Regions from separate parts of the Micromonospora yongxingensis genome, predicted to be linked through region 2. Evidence: riboswitches for the same ligand, from Rfam matches in the RefSeq annotation. Region 2 holds a riboswitch; the other holds the start of a gene.
What was found. A riboswitch is a leader RNA that binds a small molecule or an ion and turns the genes downstream of it on or off. The one in region 2 is predicted to bind cobalamin.

Region 1: another riboswitch for cobalamin. It lies ahead of ACTWLT_RS11670 (ribonucleoside-diphosphate reductase subunit alpha); the one in region 2 lies ahead of ACTWLT_RS25830 (ABC transporter substrate-binding protein).

Annotation. Positions count from the first base shown of each region.
Region 1 is NZ_JBQXEO010000007.1:143,751-151,498, forward strand. Features, by position in the region: gene pdxY (pyridoxal kinase PdxY) at 117-968, opposite strand; gene ACTWLT_RS11655 (dihydrofolate reductase family protein) at 1,132-1,743, shown strand; gene ACTWLT_RS11660 (GNAT family N-acetyltransferase) at 1,792-2,094, opposite strand; gene ACTWLT_RS11665 (ribonucleotide-diphosphate reductase subunit beta) at 2,185-3,180, opposite strand; gene ACTWLT_RS11670 (ribonucleoside-diphosphate reductase subunit alpha) at 3,216-5,534, opposite strand; cobalamin riboswitch at 5,735-5,950, opposite strand; gene ACTWLT_RS11675 (hypothetical protein) at 6,143-6,610, opposite strand; gene ACTWLT_RS11680 (MFS transporter) at 6,834-7,748, shown strand, end outside.
Region 2 is NZ_JBQXEO010000026.1:59,470-67,217, forward strand. Features, by position in the region: gene ACTWLT_RS25805 (ABC transporter ATP-binding protein) at 1-472, shown strand, start outside; gene ACTWLT_RS25810 (ABC transporter permease) at 486-1,223, shown strand; gene ACTWLT_RS25815 (VOC family protein) at 1,318-2,091, shown strand; gene ACTWLT_RS25820 (ABC transporter ATP-binding protein) at 2,100-2,873, opposite strand; gene ACTWLT_RS25825 (FecCD family ABC transporter permease) at 2,912-3,946, opposite strand; gene ACTWLT_RS25830 (ABC transporter substrate-binding protein) at 4,068-5,003, opposite strand; cobalamin riboswitch at 5,093-5,235, opposite strand; gene ACTWLT_RS25835 (M14 family metallopeptidase) at 5,371-7,251, opposite strand; gene ACTWLT_RS25840 (C39 family peptidase) at 7,462-7,748, shown strand, end outside.

The DNA of each region.
Region 1 (7,748 bases), on a different contig from region 2:
GCGGCAACACCTTCGGCTTCACCACGATGCTCAACGGCAACAGCGCCGCCCGGCCACAGATCCGCTCCTGCACCGCCGGCTGACCCAGGGTCGCCACCCGCACGCTGGGAGGTGTGTCAGCGTAGGCGGCGGGCGGTGAAGCTGGCTGGCGGTTCGGCGATCGCATCCTGGGCCGCGATCAGCTGGATCTCCCGGGTGCCCGCCGCGAGGGTCGCCTCCAGGACGGCGAAGACGGAGGCGATGGTGCGTTCCAGCGCCGTCGCGGGCGAGCCCGTCGTCCGCAGATGCGCCAGGTACAGCGCCGCGGTGACGTCCCCTCCGCCGTTCGGGTTGATCGGTAGCAGCGGTGTGGTGACCGCCCAGGCGCCCTCGTCCGAGACGGCCACCACCTCCAGCGAGCCCGCCGGCACGTCGCCGTGGAGCACGCTGGTGACCAGGACGTGCCGGGGCCCCGTCTCGCGCACCACGTCGACCGCCTCCAACACCTCCGTCAGGGAGTTCGTCGTACGGCCGGCGAGGAAGTCCAGCTCGAAGTGGTTCGGGGTGATGATGTCCGCCCGTGGGACGACGATGTCCCGCATGAACTCCGGGATGCCCGCCCGGACGAACATCCCCCGGCCGGTGTCGCCCATCACCGGGTCGCAGCAGTACACCGCGTCCGGGTTGGCCGCCTTGACCGTGTCCACCGCGTCGAGGATCACCGCGCCCATGGCCGGGTCACCCTGGTAGCCCGACAGCACCGCGTCGGCACTGCCGAGGACCCCGCGGTCCGCGATGCCCGCGATCACCTCGGCCACGTCGGTCGGTGCGAGCAGCGGCCCGCGCCACGCGCCGTACCCGGTGTGGTTGGAGAAGTGGACCGTCAGGACCGGCCAGACCTCGTGGCCGAGCCGCTGCAGGGGGAAGGCGGCCGCCGAGTTGCCGACGTAGCCGTAGGCGACCGACGACTGGATGGACAGGATCTTCACCAACTCATCATGGCGGTACCCGCTGGTGCCGCACGTGCGGCCCACCGTTTCTGTCGGATGACCCACTCCGGCCCCGCCCTCCCCCACCGAGGTGGCGGGAGCTTGTGGCACGGTACGAAGCTGACCTTGAAACCCGAGGTGCACCCGAGCAAGGAGATGGTCGTTGCGCAAGCTCGTCTACTACATCGCCGCCACCCTCGACGGCTTCATCGCCGGCCCGGACGGCGCCGACCCCACCGGCCCCGGCGGCTTCTGGCCGATCCCCGAGGACTACCTGCGCCACCTGGTCGCCGAATACCCGGAGACCCTGCCGGGCCCGGCCAGGCAGGCGCTCGGCGTCACGGCCGAGGGCACCCGGTTCGACACCGTGCTGGAGGGACGTCACTCCTACGAGATCGGGCTGAAGGCCGGCGTCACCGACGCCTATCCCCACCTGCGCCACCTCGTGTTCTCGCGCACGCTGTCCGGAAGCCCGGACGGGGCGGTCCAGGTCCTGTCCGGCGACCCGATCGGCACCGTACGTGACCTGAAGCGGCAGGACGGCAAGGACATCTGGGTGATCGGCGGCGGAGCCCTGGCCGGCGCCCTGTACGCCGAGATCGATCAGCTGATCGTCAAGCTGGCTCCGTTGACCATCGGAGCGGGCATCCCGCTGTTCGGGCGCGACGCCGCCTTCGAGCCCCGTACCTGGCAACTCAGCGACCACACCGTGCTGGACAGCGGGGCGATCTTCCTCACCTACAGCCGCACGTCCGCCGCCCCGGAGTCGGTCTGACCACTCGCCCGGGCAGGCAGGCCATGCCTGCCTGCCCGGGCGGGGGAGCTATTTGACCTTGCGGGTCGACCGGGCCACGATGCCCTCGTACTCCGGGTGCTTGACCAGCCACTCGGCGAGGAACGGGCAGATCGGCACGACGGTCCGGCCCCTGGCCCGCGCGTCGTCCATCACGGCACGAGCCAGGGTCGAGCCGACGCCCCTGCCCTCGAACGCCGGATCAACCTCGGTGTGGGTGTAGACGATGATGTTGCCGGTCAACTGGTAGGTGACCAGCCCGGCGACCACGCCCGCCTCGTCGCGCGCTTCGAACCGCTCCCGCGTCGGCGCGTCTGTCACGGTGAACTGCACCTGACCATCCAATCACGCTGCCGGTCGGCCCCCGTTCCGGTGGGTGCGCCGAAGCCCGGGCCCGCCGTGGTCGCGGACCGGGGCTTCGGGCTAGAAGTCGTCGTCGAAGGCCACGGCGCCGGTGATCCCGACCTGGTACGCCGACACCCGCCGCTCGAAGAAGTTGGACAACTCCTGCACGTCCTGCAACTCCATGAAGGCGAACGGGTTGACCGACCCGTAGTGCGGGACGATGCCGAGCTGGGCCAGGCGCCGGTCGGCGACGTGCTGGAGGTACTCCCGCATGTCGGTCAGGGTCAGTCCCGGCACACCGTGGCCGAGCAGGTCCTCGGCGAACTGGACCTCACACTCGACGGCCTCGGTGAGCATCAGGCGGACCTGGTCGGCGAGGTCGTCGTCGAACAGGTCCGGTTCCTCGCGACGCACGGTGTCCACCACGTCGAAGGCGAAGGCCATGTGCATGGACTCGTCGCGGAACACCCAGTTGGTGCCGGAGGCCAGGCCGTGGAGCAGCCCCCGCGAGCGCAGGAAGTAGACGTAGGCGAACGCGCCGTAGAAGAACAACCCCTCGATGCAGGCGGCGAAGCAGATCAGGTTGAGCAGGAACGTCCGCCGGTCCTCGCGGGACCGCAGTTGCCGCAGGTCGTCCAGGGAGTCGATCCACCGGAAGCAGAACTCGGCCTTACGACGGATCGAGGGGATGTTCTCGATGGCCGCGAAAGCCTCGAAGCGCTCGGCCTCGTCGGGCACGTACGTGTCGAGCAGGTTGAGGTAGAACTGGACGTGCACCGCCTCCTCGAACAGCTGCCGGGACAGGTAGAGGCGGCCCTCGGGGCTGTTGACGTGCTGGTAGAGGTTGAGCACGAGGTTGTTGGCGACGATGGTGTCGCCGGTGGCGAAGAAGGCCACCAGGCGGCCGACCAGGTGCCGCTCGGCCGGCGAGAGCTTGTCGAGGTCGGCGAGGTCGGCGTGCAGGTCGACCTCCTCGACGGTCCAGGTGTTGCGGATGGCGTCACGGAACCGGTCGAAGAAGTGCGGGTACCGCATCGGGCGGAGGGTGAGGTCCATCCCGGGGTCGAGCAGCATGTGCGTGGTCCTCGTGTCGGTGGTGTCGGCGGCGGTCACTGGCAGGCCTCGCACGACTCGGGGTTCTCCAGCGAGCAGGCCAGCGCCTCCGCGTCGGTCGCCGCGGGTGCGGTGAGGGCGACGGTGGCCTGCTGGATGCGGGTGGCGGGGCGGGAGCGCAGGTAGTAGGTGGTCTTCAGCCCGGCCTTCCAGGCGTACAGGTACATCGAGGAGAGCTTGCCGATGGTCGGCGAGGCCAGGAACAGGTTCAGCGACTGCGACTGGTCGATGAACGGTGCGCGGGCGGCGCCCAGGTCGATCAGCGCCCGCTGCGGCAGCTCCCACGCGGTACGGAACAGCTCCCGGACGGCGCTCGGCAGCTCCGCGATGTCCTGCACCGACCCCTCGGCGCGCCTGATCGCCGACCTGATCTGTTCGGTCCACAGGCCACGGGCCTTCAGCTCGCGTACCAGAGCGGTGTTGACCTGGAGGAACTCACCCGACAGGGTCTCGCGCTTGAACAGGTTCGACACCTGCGGCTCCACGCACTCGTAACAGCCGGCGATCGAGGCGATGGTGGCGGTCGGGGCGACCGCCACCAGCAGCGAGTTCCGCAGCCCGTCCGTCTCGACCCGCTTCCGCAGTGCGTCCCACCGCGCGGTCTGCGTGCCCTCGACACCCCACAGGTCGGGCTGCAGCTGGCCCCGCGCGGCCCGGGTCTGCGGGTACGCCGGATGCGCGCCGAAGCGGCGCGCCAGGTCGGCGGAGGTCTCCAGGGCGGTCAGGTACAGCTCCTCGCTGATCCGGGTGGACAGCTCGCGCGCGGCCGGGGAGTCGAACGGCAGCCGCAGGGCGAAGAACACGTCCTGCAGGCCCATCAGCCCGAGCCCGACCGGCCGCCAGCGGGGGTTGCTCGCCGCCGCCTGCGGGGTCGGGTAGTAGTTGATGTCGATGACCCGGTCGAGGAACGTCACGGCGGTACGGACCGTGGCGCGCAGCCGCTCCCAGTCGACGCCGCCGTCGGTGAGGTGAGCGGCGAGGTTTACCGAGCCGAGGTTGCACACGGCGGTCTCGGTGTCGCTGGACACCTCGATGATCTCGGTGCAGAGGTTGGACAGGTGCACCACGTTGCCCGGCTCGGCGGTCTGGTTGCACAGCCGGTTCGCCGCGTCCTTGAAGGTCATCCACCCGTTGCCGGTCTGGGCCAGGGTGCGCATCATCTTTCCGTACAGCTCCCGTGCCGGGACCTGCCGCACCTGGCGGCCCTGCGCCTCGGCCGCCCGGTACGCGGCGTCGAACCGCTCCCCCCACAGGTCGGGCAGTTCCGGCACCTCGTGCGGGTCGAACAGCGACCACATCTCGTCGGCCTCGACGCGGCGCATGAACTCGTCCGGGATCCAGTTGGCCAGATTCAGGTTGTGGGTGCGCCGGGCGTCCTCGCCGGTGTTGTCCCGCAGTTGCAGGAACTCCTCGACGTCCGGGTGCCACGGCTCCAGGTAGACGCAGGCCGCGCCCTTGCGCCGGCCGCCCTGGTTGACCGCCGCGACGCTCGCGTCCAGCGTGCGCAGCCACGGCACGATCCCGTTGGACTGCCCGTTCGTGCCGCGGATCAGCGAACCCCGGGACCGGACGCGGGAGTAGGCGATGCCGATGCCGCCGGCGAACTTGGACAGGTTGGCGACCTGGGCGTACCGCTGGTAGATCGAGTCCAACTCGTCGCGCGGCGAGTCGACGAGGTAGCAGGAGGACATCTGGGTGTGCCGGGTACCGGAGTTGAACAGCGTCGGCGAGCTGGGCAGGTAGGCCAGGCTGGACATCAGCCGGTAGAAACCGACCGCCTCGTCCGGCGTACGGGACAACCCGCAGGCCACCCGCAGCAGCCAGTACTGCGGGGTCTCCAGCACCAGCCGGCTGCTCGGGTGGCGCAGCAGATACCGGTCGTAGACCGTGCGCAGGCCGAAGTACTCGAACCGCCGGTCGCCGCCCGCGTCCACGGCGTCGTCGAGGGTACGGCCGTGGGTGGCGACGAACGCGGCGGTGTCGTCTCCGATCAGTCCCTCGGCGTGGCCGGTCCGGATCGCCGCGCTGAACGAGGTGATGCCCTGCCGGCGGACCTCCTTGTCGACGTAGCCGGCCAGCAGCCGGGCGGCGAGGCGGGAGTACTGCGGTTCCTCTCCGATCATCTCGGCCGCGGTCTGGATGGACAGCCGGTCCAGTTCGGCCGTCGTCGCGCCGTCGTACAGGCCGCTGATCGTCCGGGTCGCCACCCGCAGCGGGTCGACGTCGGTGAGGTCGTCGGCCCACCGCTCGACCGCCCGGACGATCTTGTTTACGTCCACCTGTTCGGTGGCGCCGTCGCGTTTGCGGACACGCATCGGCGTCCGCCGACCGGACGGGGCCGGGTCGGCGGTGACCGGGACTGCCTGGGTGACCGTCACTACTCACTCCTCGCGAGTTCGGGACCTGATGGCCCTCGGACACGAGGAGGCGGACACCGGCGGACGCCACGCCGACGGGCGTGGGTCAGGTGGCGTCAGCCGTCCCACGCGGCCTCGGACCGCCGCCCACCCGGGTGCGGGTGTGCGGCGCGCTGGCAGGTCTTCGGACTTGCGGGCACGACCGGGCTCGCCGGTCTCCTACTGGCCGTCGCTTCCCAGGCCGCTTCGCGGCCCAGTGCTGATGACGGCGGTCGTTCCCACTCACCGCTGCGGGGCAGTCCCGGATTTCCACCAGGTTCCCTCTTGCCTCGGCCACTGCGATGAGCGGTCGAACCAGCTGCGCTCGACACCATATATGGGGAGGGATTCCATTGTCACACCCCACATGTCGGTCCCGGGCGTGTCGGGCCTCGCACCTGGACGGCCCGCAGCCGGAACGGCGCACGGTGCGCGCTGGAGGGAACTCAGCGCGCACCGTGCGGCAGTGCGGATGCAGTGACCCGCTCCCGTCAGTCAGGCGAACATGGAGCGTCCTGACGTGGACATCAGCCGCACCAACCCGTTTTGTTGTTCCCGGCGTTGGAGTCCGTCGGCGGGTAGTAGATGTTGCCGATGACCCAGATGCACTTTCCGCTGGCGTAGGCGGTCACCGGACCGGCGTAGTACCGGTAGGTGCCGTGGTCCCGGTCGTCCGGCGCCAGGAGCCGGCAGTTGCTGGTGCCCGACGAGCAGACCCACAGCTCGACGGACATGACCTTGCTGACGCCCCAGGTGTTCGGACTCGACACGGTCCGTGCGCAGTTGTATCCGCCGCTGTAGTAGACCTCGACATATCCGTATCTCGTCGAGCCGTTGATGGCCACGTCCCCGTACAGGTCGAAGCCACCGACCTTCGAACCCGAACAGGTACCGGTCGCCGCCCGCGCCGGCGGACCGGCGAGAAACACCGTCCCGGTGGTGAGGAGGACCAGCGCGGCGAGCATCGCCAGGATTCGCGGTCGCGAGGTGGTCAAAGGTGCCTCCGTTCTCTCGGTGCCCCGCCCACGGCGGGCGCTTCCGGACCGGCACAGTCAACATTCACGTGCATCGTCGACCAAGTGATTCGAACCGGTTCGAATCACTGGCGCGCACAGGTTGTCCGTCATCGGTCGGACGGAAGCTGGTTGCGTCTGTTCGACCAGCCCGAGCTCGAGCCCGCCAGCTGGGGCAGCCGCCCGGAGGAAAGCAGGTACCAGGATGCGCAGGTGGCTGCCACTGCTGACGGTCTGTCTGGGTACGTTCATGCTCCTGATCGACGTCACGATCGTGATCGTCGCCCTGCCCGACATGGTCGACGACCTGGGCGCGTCCTTCGGGGCGTTGCAGTGGGTCATCGACGCGTACGCCCTCGCGCTGGGCGCCCTGGTGCTCGGCGCCGGCTCGATCGGCGACCGGGTGGGGCACCGCCGCGTGTACGTCGTGGGGCTCGCGCTCTTCGCGGTCTCGTCGCTGATGTGCGGTCTCGCACCGAACTCGGGCGTGTTGATCGCCGCGCGCGCCATCCAGGGCGTCGGTGCGGCGGCCATGTTCGCGACCACGTTCGCCCTGCTCAACAGCGCCTACGCGGGCCGTGACCGGGGAAGCGCCTACGGCATGTGGGGTGCGGTGTCGGGCGCCTCGGCCGCGGTGGGCCCGATCCTCGGCGGGCTGCTCACCGAGGGCGCGTCGTGGCGCTGGATCTTCCTCGTCAACCTGCCGGTCAGCGCCGTCGCCATCCTGCTGTGTCGAACGGCCCTCACCGAGGCCCGTACGCCCGTCCGGGGCCGGATCGACGTTCCCGGCATGGCGGGTTTCACCGCCGCCGCGGCCTGCGCGACCTACGGACTCATCCGGGCCAACGAGGACGGGTGGTCCAGCCGCGTTGTCTGGTCGCTGCTGGTGGCGGCGGCGCTCCTGCTGGCCGGGTTCGTGGTGATCGAGGCGCGCACCCGACACGCCATGTTCGACCTCACCCTGCTGCGCAACCGCTCGTTCGTCGCGGTGCTGCTCGCCGGTCTGTTGCTCACGTTCGCCGCCTTCACCACGTTCACCTACACCTCGATCTGGTTGCAGTCCGTGTTGGGGATGAGTCCGCTCGCCGCGGGGCTCACCGGTCTGCCGCTGTCCGTCACC
Region 2 (7,748 bases):
CGCCCGGCGCACCCTCTGGGACGCGATCCGGGCGTTTCACGAGGACGGCGGAACGGTCCTGTTGAGCAGCCACTACCTGGAGGAGGTGGAGGCCCTGGCCCGCCGGGTGGTGGTCATCGGGCACGGTCGGGTGCTCGCCGACGACACGGTGGGCGCGGTGCGCGACATCGTCGGCGTACGGCGGGTCAGCCTGGTCGCCGACGAGCTGCCCGAGCTGCCGGGGGTGGTCCGCACCGAACGGATCGACGGTCGACTGCACCTGCTCACCACGGACGCCGACCAGCTGGTCCGGGCGCTGGTCACCGCCGGGACCACCTTCGCCGACCTGGAGGTCCGGCCCACCTCGCTGGAGGAGGCGTTCCTCGCGATCACCGCGGGAGAGCAGCCCGCCACCGGGGAGCAGCCCGCCACGGCCGCTGCCGGCGGCCCACCCACCACCGCCGCTGCCGGCGGCCGAACCAGCCCCGCCTGAGGAGGCGACCACCGTGCAGCTCACCCTGGTCCACGCCCGCTACCAGCTCCTGGAGATCATCCGGATTCCGGTGGCCGTCTTCGGCAGCGCCTTCTTCCCGGCCGCCGCCATGATCTTCTTCGTGGTGCCGTTCGCCGGCCAGGACCCGGCCGGCGCCACCTTCGCCACCGCGTCGATGGTGACCTTCTCGGTGATGAGCGCCAACATCTTCCAGTACGGTGTCGGCGTCGCCGAGGACCGCGACCAGCCGTGGAATCCGTACACCCGGACCCTGCCGGCCGGGCCGGCGCCCCGGTTCGCCGGCCGGGTGCTGGCCGGCCTGACGCTGACGTACCTCTCGCTGATCCCGGTCGTCGTGATCGGCGCGACGCTGACCGCGGCCCGGATCACCCCGGCGGCGATCCTGCTGACCATCGGCACCGTGGCCGTCATCTCGGTGCCGTTCACGCTCATGGGGCTCGCCATCGGCTACTCGCTGCCGAGCAAGGCGGCGATCGTCGTGGCGCAGGTCGTCTTCCTGCCGCTCGCGTTCGGCGGGGGCCTGCTCTCCGCGCCGGGTGACGCACCGGGGTTCATCGAGACGATCGCGCCGTTCCTGCCCACCCGGGGCGCGGCCGAGCTCATGTGGGCGGCGGTCGGCGACTACCGCGTCCAGCCGCTGGCGCTGGTCATGCTCGGTGTCTGGGTGGTGCTGCTCGCCACGCTCGCCGGCTGGGCGTACCGGCGGGACGAGGGTCGCCGGTTCAGCTGACGATTCGTCCGTTTCCGCCCCGGGCCGCGGCGGGACGGTGCCAGGATCGGCAGGGGGCCGTGGTGGCCGCCCCGGGCCGAGAGGGGTCTTCACCGTGAGCACCGTCCCGCCGGGTACGCCCTGCTGGGCCGACCTGGCCACCCCGGACCTGGCCGACGCCCGGCGCTTCTACCCGGAGCTGTTCGGCTGGACCGGCCGGGTGACACCGGAGCAGGAGGCGGGCGGTTACACCGTCTTCCTGCTCGACGGGCGGCCGGTGGCCGGCGCCGGGCCGCCGGCGATCCCGGACCAGGTGCCGATCTGGTCCACGTACCTCGCCACGGACGACGCGGAGCTGGTCGCCGGGCGGGTCGAACGGGCCGGCGGGCAGGTCGTCGTGCCGCCGTTCGAGGTCTTCGACCGGGGCCGGATGGCGGTCTTCGCCGACCCGGCGGGCGCCACGTTCAGCGTCTGGCAACCGCAGGCGATGCCCGGCGCCGAGGTGTTCAACGTGCCGGGCGCCATGAGCTGGAACGAGCTGGTCACCCCGGACCCGGAGGGCGCGAAGGTCTTCTACGAGCTGGTGTTCGGTTGGCAGCCGGACGACCAGGCGGTCGGCGGGATGACGTACACCGGGTGGCGGCTCGGGGCGCGGATCGTCGCCGGGATGATGCCGCCGTTCGCCGACGACTTCCCGGCCGACCTGCCGGCGTACTGGACGGTGTACTTCGCGGTGGCGGACGCGGACGCCGCCGCGGCGCGCGCCGCCGAGCTGGGCGGGACGATCCTGGTCCCGCCGCGCGACAACCCCGCCGGGCGGTTCGCCGCCCTGCGCGACCCCCAGGGCGCCCTCTTCTCCGTCATCGACCTCGGCCCGGACGGCGACTGACCGCCTGCTCAGCGTGGGCGGACTGGGACCACGAGGGGACCGTGGGCGCCGTCGACCACGCGGACGCTGGCCCGGTAGTGGGTGGCGAGAAGATGCTCGGTCAGCACCTCGCGCGGCGTCCCGGAGGCCACCACCCGGCCAGCGGCGAGCATCACCATCCGGTCGGCGTACTCGCCGGCCACGGAGAGGTCGTGCATCGTGGCGAGCACGGTCAGGCCGTGCTCGCGGCGCAACTGGTCGACCAGCTCCAGCACCTCCTGCTGGTGACCGATGTCCAGCGCACTGGTCGGCTCGTCGAGCAGCAGCAGCGTCGCGCCCTGGGCCAGCGCCCGGGCGAGGAAGACCCGCTGCCGCTCGCCTCCGGAGAGGGTCGCCAGCTCCCGGCGGTGGAAGCCGGTGAGATCCAACCGGTCGAGCACCTCGTCGACGGCGTCCACGTCGGCCGCCGACTCCCGGCCCAGCGGCGGGATGTACGGGGTGCGTCCCAGCAGCACGTAGTCGAGCACCGACATTCCGGGCGGCACCACCGGGGACTGCGCCACCGTGGCCACCACCCGGGCGCGGTCCCGGCGGCGCAGCGCGGCGCTCGGCGTACCGAACAGGGTGATCGCCCCCGGCGCGGGCAGCAGCCCGCCGACGGCGCGCAGCAGGGTCGACTTCCCGGCGCCGTTCGGGCCGATCACGGTGACCCACTCGCCGGCGGCGACGGTGAGGTCGACGCCGGCGAGGATCGGCGTGCGGTCCAGGCTGACGTGCAGGTCCCGGACCTCGACGGCCGGCACGCCCGGGGCGGCCTCGGTGTCGATGGTGGGGTGCCGGCTCACGTGAGCACCCGCCGGGCGGTACGCAGCACGAGCACGAAGAACGGGCCACCGAGCAGAGCGGTGACCACCCCGATCGGGATCTCGGCCGGGGCGGCGGCCGTGCGGGCCACCACGTCGGTCAGCGCCAGGAACGCGCCGCCGAACAGCAGCGACAGCGGCAGGATCACGCGGTAGCTCGCCCCGGCGAGCAGCCGGACGGTGTGCGGCACGATGATGCCGACGAAGCCGATCAGACCGGTCGCGGAGACCGCCGCGGCGGTGCCCAGCGAGGCGGCGGCGATCAGCAGGTAGCGGGAGCGCTGCGGGTGCAGGCCGAGGCTCCTCGCCTCGTCGTCACCGACCGCGAGGACGTCCAGCTCGCGGCGGTGCAGCAGCACCACCACGGTGGTGAGCACGGCGTACGGCAGCACCAGCAGAACGTCGTGCCAACCCGCGGTGGCCAACCGACCGAGCAGCCAGGAGTAGACCGGCTGGATGCTGTCGGAGTGCCGTTGCAGCAGGTAGGTCTGCCCGGCGGAGAGGAACGCGGAGACCGCCACGCCGGCCAGGATCAGCATGGCCGGCGACCGGCTCCGCCCGCCGGCACCACCGAGCAGGTAGGTCATCGTCACGGCGAGCAGCGAGCCGGCGAACGCGGCCAGCGGAATGGTCATCGGCAGGCCGGTGATCGAACCCTCCCGCCCGACGCCGCCCAGAGCGATCACCGCGGTGACCGCGAGGCCCGCGCCGGCGGCGACGCCCAGCAGGTACGGGTCGGCCAGCGGGTTGCGGAACACACCCTGGTAGCAGCCGCCGGCCAGGGCGAGGAGACCGCCGACGAGCAGGCCCAGCACCACCCGGGGCAGCCGCAGCTCCGTGACGATCGCGATCTCCCGCTCGGTCAGCCCGCTGTCCAGACGCACCCCGGGGATCAGGTTGAGCAGCTCGGCGGCGACGCTGCCCGGCGGCAGGCTGACCGGGCCGAACGACACCCCGGCGACCAGCGCGACGAGCACCGCGAAGACGCCGGCGACCAGCCAGCGTTTGCGCAGGCCGGCGGGCCGGGCTCCGGACGGCGACCCGGCGGGCCGGGACGGTGGTGGCGTCCCGGCCGGCCGGGTGGGTGGTGCCGTGGCGTCCACCGGTGGTGCCTCGCTCACCGACGGACGAGGGTCACGCGGGCACCTTGGCGACCGCGTCGATGATGACCCGGAGCAGGTCCACGATCCGGGGGCCCCAGCGGGAGGCGACGTCGTCGTCCAGCGCGACGATCTGGCTGTTCTTCACCGCGGTCAGCCCGGCCCAGCCGCTGCGGGCCTTGACCGAGTCGGCGTTCTGCTGGCAGCACTTGGAGTCGGCCAGGAAGACGAAGTCCGGGTCGGCCTTGACGATGAACTCCTGGGACAGCTGCGGGTAGCCGCCGTTCTTGCTGTCGGCGTCGGCCGGGTCGGCGATGTTGGTGAGACCGACGAGGCTGTAGAGCGAGCCGATGAAGGTCTTGCTGGTCGCGCTGTACAGCTCGGGGCCCAGCTCGTGGTAGTAGGTGAGCTTCTCGGTGCGCTGCGGCAGGTCCTTGACCAGCTTGGCGATGTCGTCCTTCATCCGCCCGGTGACGTCGGCGGCCTGGTCGGCGTGGCCGGTCAGGGAGCCCAGGTCGGTGATCTGCCGGTAGGTGTCGTCCAACGTGGTCGCCGCCGGGGTCAGGTAGACCGGGATCTTCAGCTTGCCGAGCTGGTCGACGATCTTGTTTCGGTCGTCGGAGAGCACCACCAGGTCGGGGCTCTTGCCGGCGATCGCCTCCGCGTTCGGCTGGAAGCCGGAGAGGTCGCTCTTGGGCGCCTCGGCCGGGTAGTTGGAGTTGTCGTCGACCGCGGTCACCTGCGGGCCGGCACCGATGGCGAAGAGCATCTCGGTGGCGCTGGCCGACAGCGAGACGATCTTCTCGGGGCGCTTGTCGAGCGTGAGCGAGCCGACCGTGACGGGGTAGCTGGCGGTCGCGGAGCTGGCGCCGGCGGCCGGCTGGTCGGCGGTCTTCTCGGCGCACGCGCCGAGGGCGAGCGCGGCGACCGCGAGGGTCGCGGCGAAGAGCCGGGGGGTACGTCCGGACATGTGTCCTCCTGTCGGTCGAGGAGTGTGGTGCTTCGCCGACAGGGACTTTCGTACGCCCGCCCACGAGGCGCCCTTCCTCGAGAGCGCGTATCGCGACCGTTCCGCAGGCGACCTGGCTAATCCCCGTCGCACAGGACGGGGCATCACAGTTGCGGGACAGCGCCGGTTTCACACCGACTTCGCTGCGGATTGGTCGCTAAGACGGTAGCGCACCGCTGGGACCAGCCTCGTTGATCTAGAACATATCGCCGTGAGCCGATATCGCGTCACGACGATATGCCCCGGATCGGCCCGAGAAGGGGGTTGGGGAGAGAGCGGGAAGGAGGGTGGTGGGGCCCCGCCGGGGGCGGGACGGGGCCCCACCCGATCAGGAGGCGGTGATGGTGACGTTGTCCACAGCCGCCTCGACCAGGCTGGCGCCCGAGGCGTCCGCCGCCTCGACCAGGATGCGGACCGACTGGCCGGCGTACGGGGTGAGGTTGAGGTTCGCCACCGCCCAGGTGCCGTTGCGGTTGGCCGCCGCACCGGCCTGGGTGAGCAGTGCCGTGGTGCCTCCGTTGTGCACCACGCTCACCCGCAGGTAGTCCGCCGAGGAGGCGTTCGAGCCGTGCGCCAGGTACCAGGCCAGCGACAGGGTCAGGGTGCCGGACGACGGCAGGGTCACCGCCGGGGACCGGGCGCTGGTCACGCCGCCGTCGAGGTCGTGGTCACCGGCCGCCGATCCCGCGAGCCGCCCGGTGACCAGGTCGTTGGCGCCGGCGTACGGGGTGAGCTGCTTGGGCCCGCTGGAGGTGGTCGCCTGGGCGGCGCCCCGCTCGAACGCACCGGCCGTGGCGGTGTCGGTGCCGGCCGGGTTGGTGGTCCACCCGGTGGCCGTCTCGAAGGTGTCCGACCAGACCGTGGTGCCGCCACCACCGCCACCGCAGTACTGCGCCTGCTTGCCGATGGCCCGGTACGGGCAGTCGGCGTACTCGCTGAGCATCAGCACGGCCTCCCGGTTGCGCGAGGTCTGCGCCGGGATCACCTCGTCGGGTGGGTAGAACCCGCCGCCGCTGGACGAGCCCGGGTACATCTCGAAGGTGTACGCCCAGATGTTGTGGGTGGCCCACATCCAGTCGATGCTGTCCCCGTCGGTGATGTAGAGGTCGCTGGACTGCTCCGGGGTGTAGTTGTTGGTGGCCGCCATCTGCTGGCCGATGGTGGCGAAGGTGTTGTACTGGTCCGCGCTCATGCCGGGTGCGGTGTTCGCGGTGGTGTAGCCGTACGGCCAGAGCACCAGCTGCGAGTAGGTGTGGAAGTCGATGTTCGCCCTGATCTGCTGCGTCCCGCCGACCACCCGACTGTTGACGAAGTTGCGCAGTGCCTGGGTCTCCGGTGCGGAGAACGCCGACGGGCCGCGGTAGGTCTCCGACGACGTCGAGCCGGACGAGCCACCGCAGCAGCCCCAGTTGTAGCTCCAGTTGCGGTTCAGGTCGGTGCCGACGTTGGACGAGCCGCTGTTGGGCTGCCGGTTCTTGCGCCAGGACCGGTACGAACCCGTCGCGATGTCGTACTCGCTGCCGTCCGGGTTGACCGTCGGCACGATCCAGATCTCCCGACTGTTGACGATGTTCGTGATCCGGGAGTCGGCGCCGTAGCTGTCGGTGAAGAGGTTGAGCAGGTAGATCGCCATCTCGACGGTCAGGTGCTCGCGGGCGTGCTGCTGGGCGTTGAACAGGATCTCCGGCTCGACCTCGTCGGTGCCCACGTTGTCGGAGATCTTCACCGCCATCAGGTCCCGACCCTCGTACGACGTACCGATGCTGATCTTGCGGGCGATGGCCGGGTGGTCGGCGACGGCCCGGTTCACCACGGCGGTCAGCTCCGCGTAGTCGTGGTAGTTGGAGTCGGCGGGAGGGAAGGCCAGGGTGCCCATCTCTCCAGCCCCGCGCTCGGCGTTCGGCGGCGGGGCGAGCGGTTCCAGCCGGAAGCCGAGCCGGCCGATCGCCGCGGCCTCGGTGGCGGTGGCCGAGATGTGCAGCACGCCGTGTTCGGAGTAGTCGATGGCGGCGCCGGTGCGGGCCACGGCATTGCGGTCGGCGACCGTTCGGGGGCCGAGCACCCGGTAGCCGGCTGCGGTCTGCTCGGCGGCGCGGTCCGGTGCCGGGCGGGCGGCGACGGGGTTGGCGGCGACGGTGACGATTGCCAGCCCGGTGACGACGGCGAGCACCAGGACACGGCGGAGAGGGGTGGGCGTGCGGAGGGCCATGGACTACCTCCTCGAAGGGCGGGAGATCCCGCTCGGTGGAGGACACTTCACCATCAGTCACATGGTCATATCAATATCCATCGTTGCCTTGTCCATCCCAGGTGGACCATCGCGGCGGCAAAGATTTTCCACCACCGAACATCTGGCGAAACTTCCTTCCAAGCGGGACACTGACCAGCGACGATGCCCCCTCGACACCGCGGAGCACCCATGGCCAGATCCCGCCTGCACGCGGCCGCCCTCGCCGGCGTCACCGCGCTCACCCTGCTCGCCACCGCCGCGCCCGCGGCAGCCGCCCAGCCGCTCGCCACCGGCCGGCCGTCCACCACCGTCCACGACGAGCAGATCACCTTCCAGGACTGGTCCGGGCCCGCCGACTGGCACCGGGGCAGCCGCACCGGCACCCGCGTGGTCCCCGGCGCCCGGTCGGGCATCACCCTTGCCCGCCCCGCCGGCACCACCGAGTACGCCGACCCCCACACCGGCACCACCCGCAG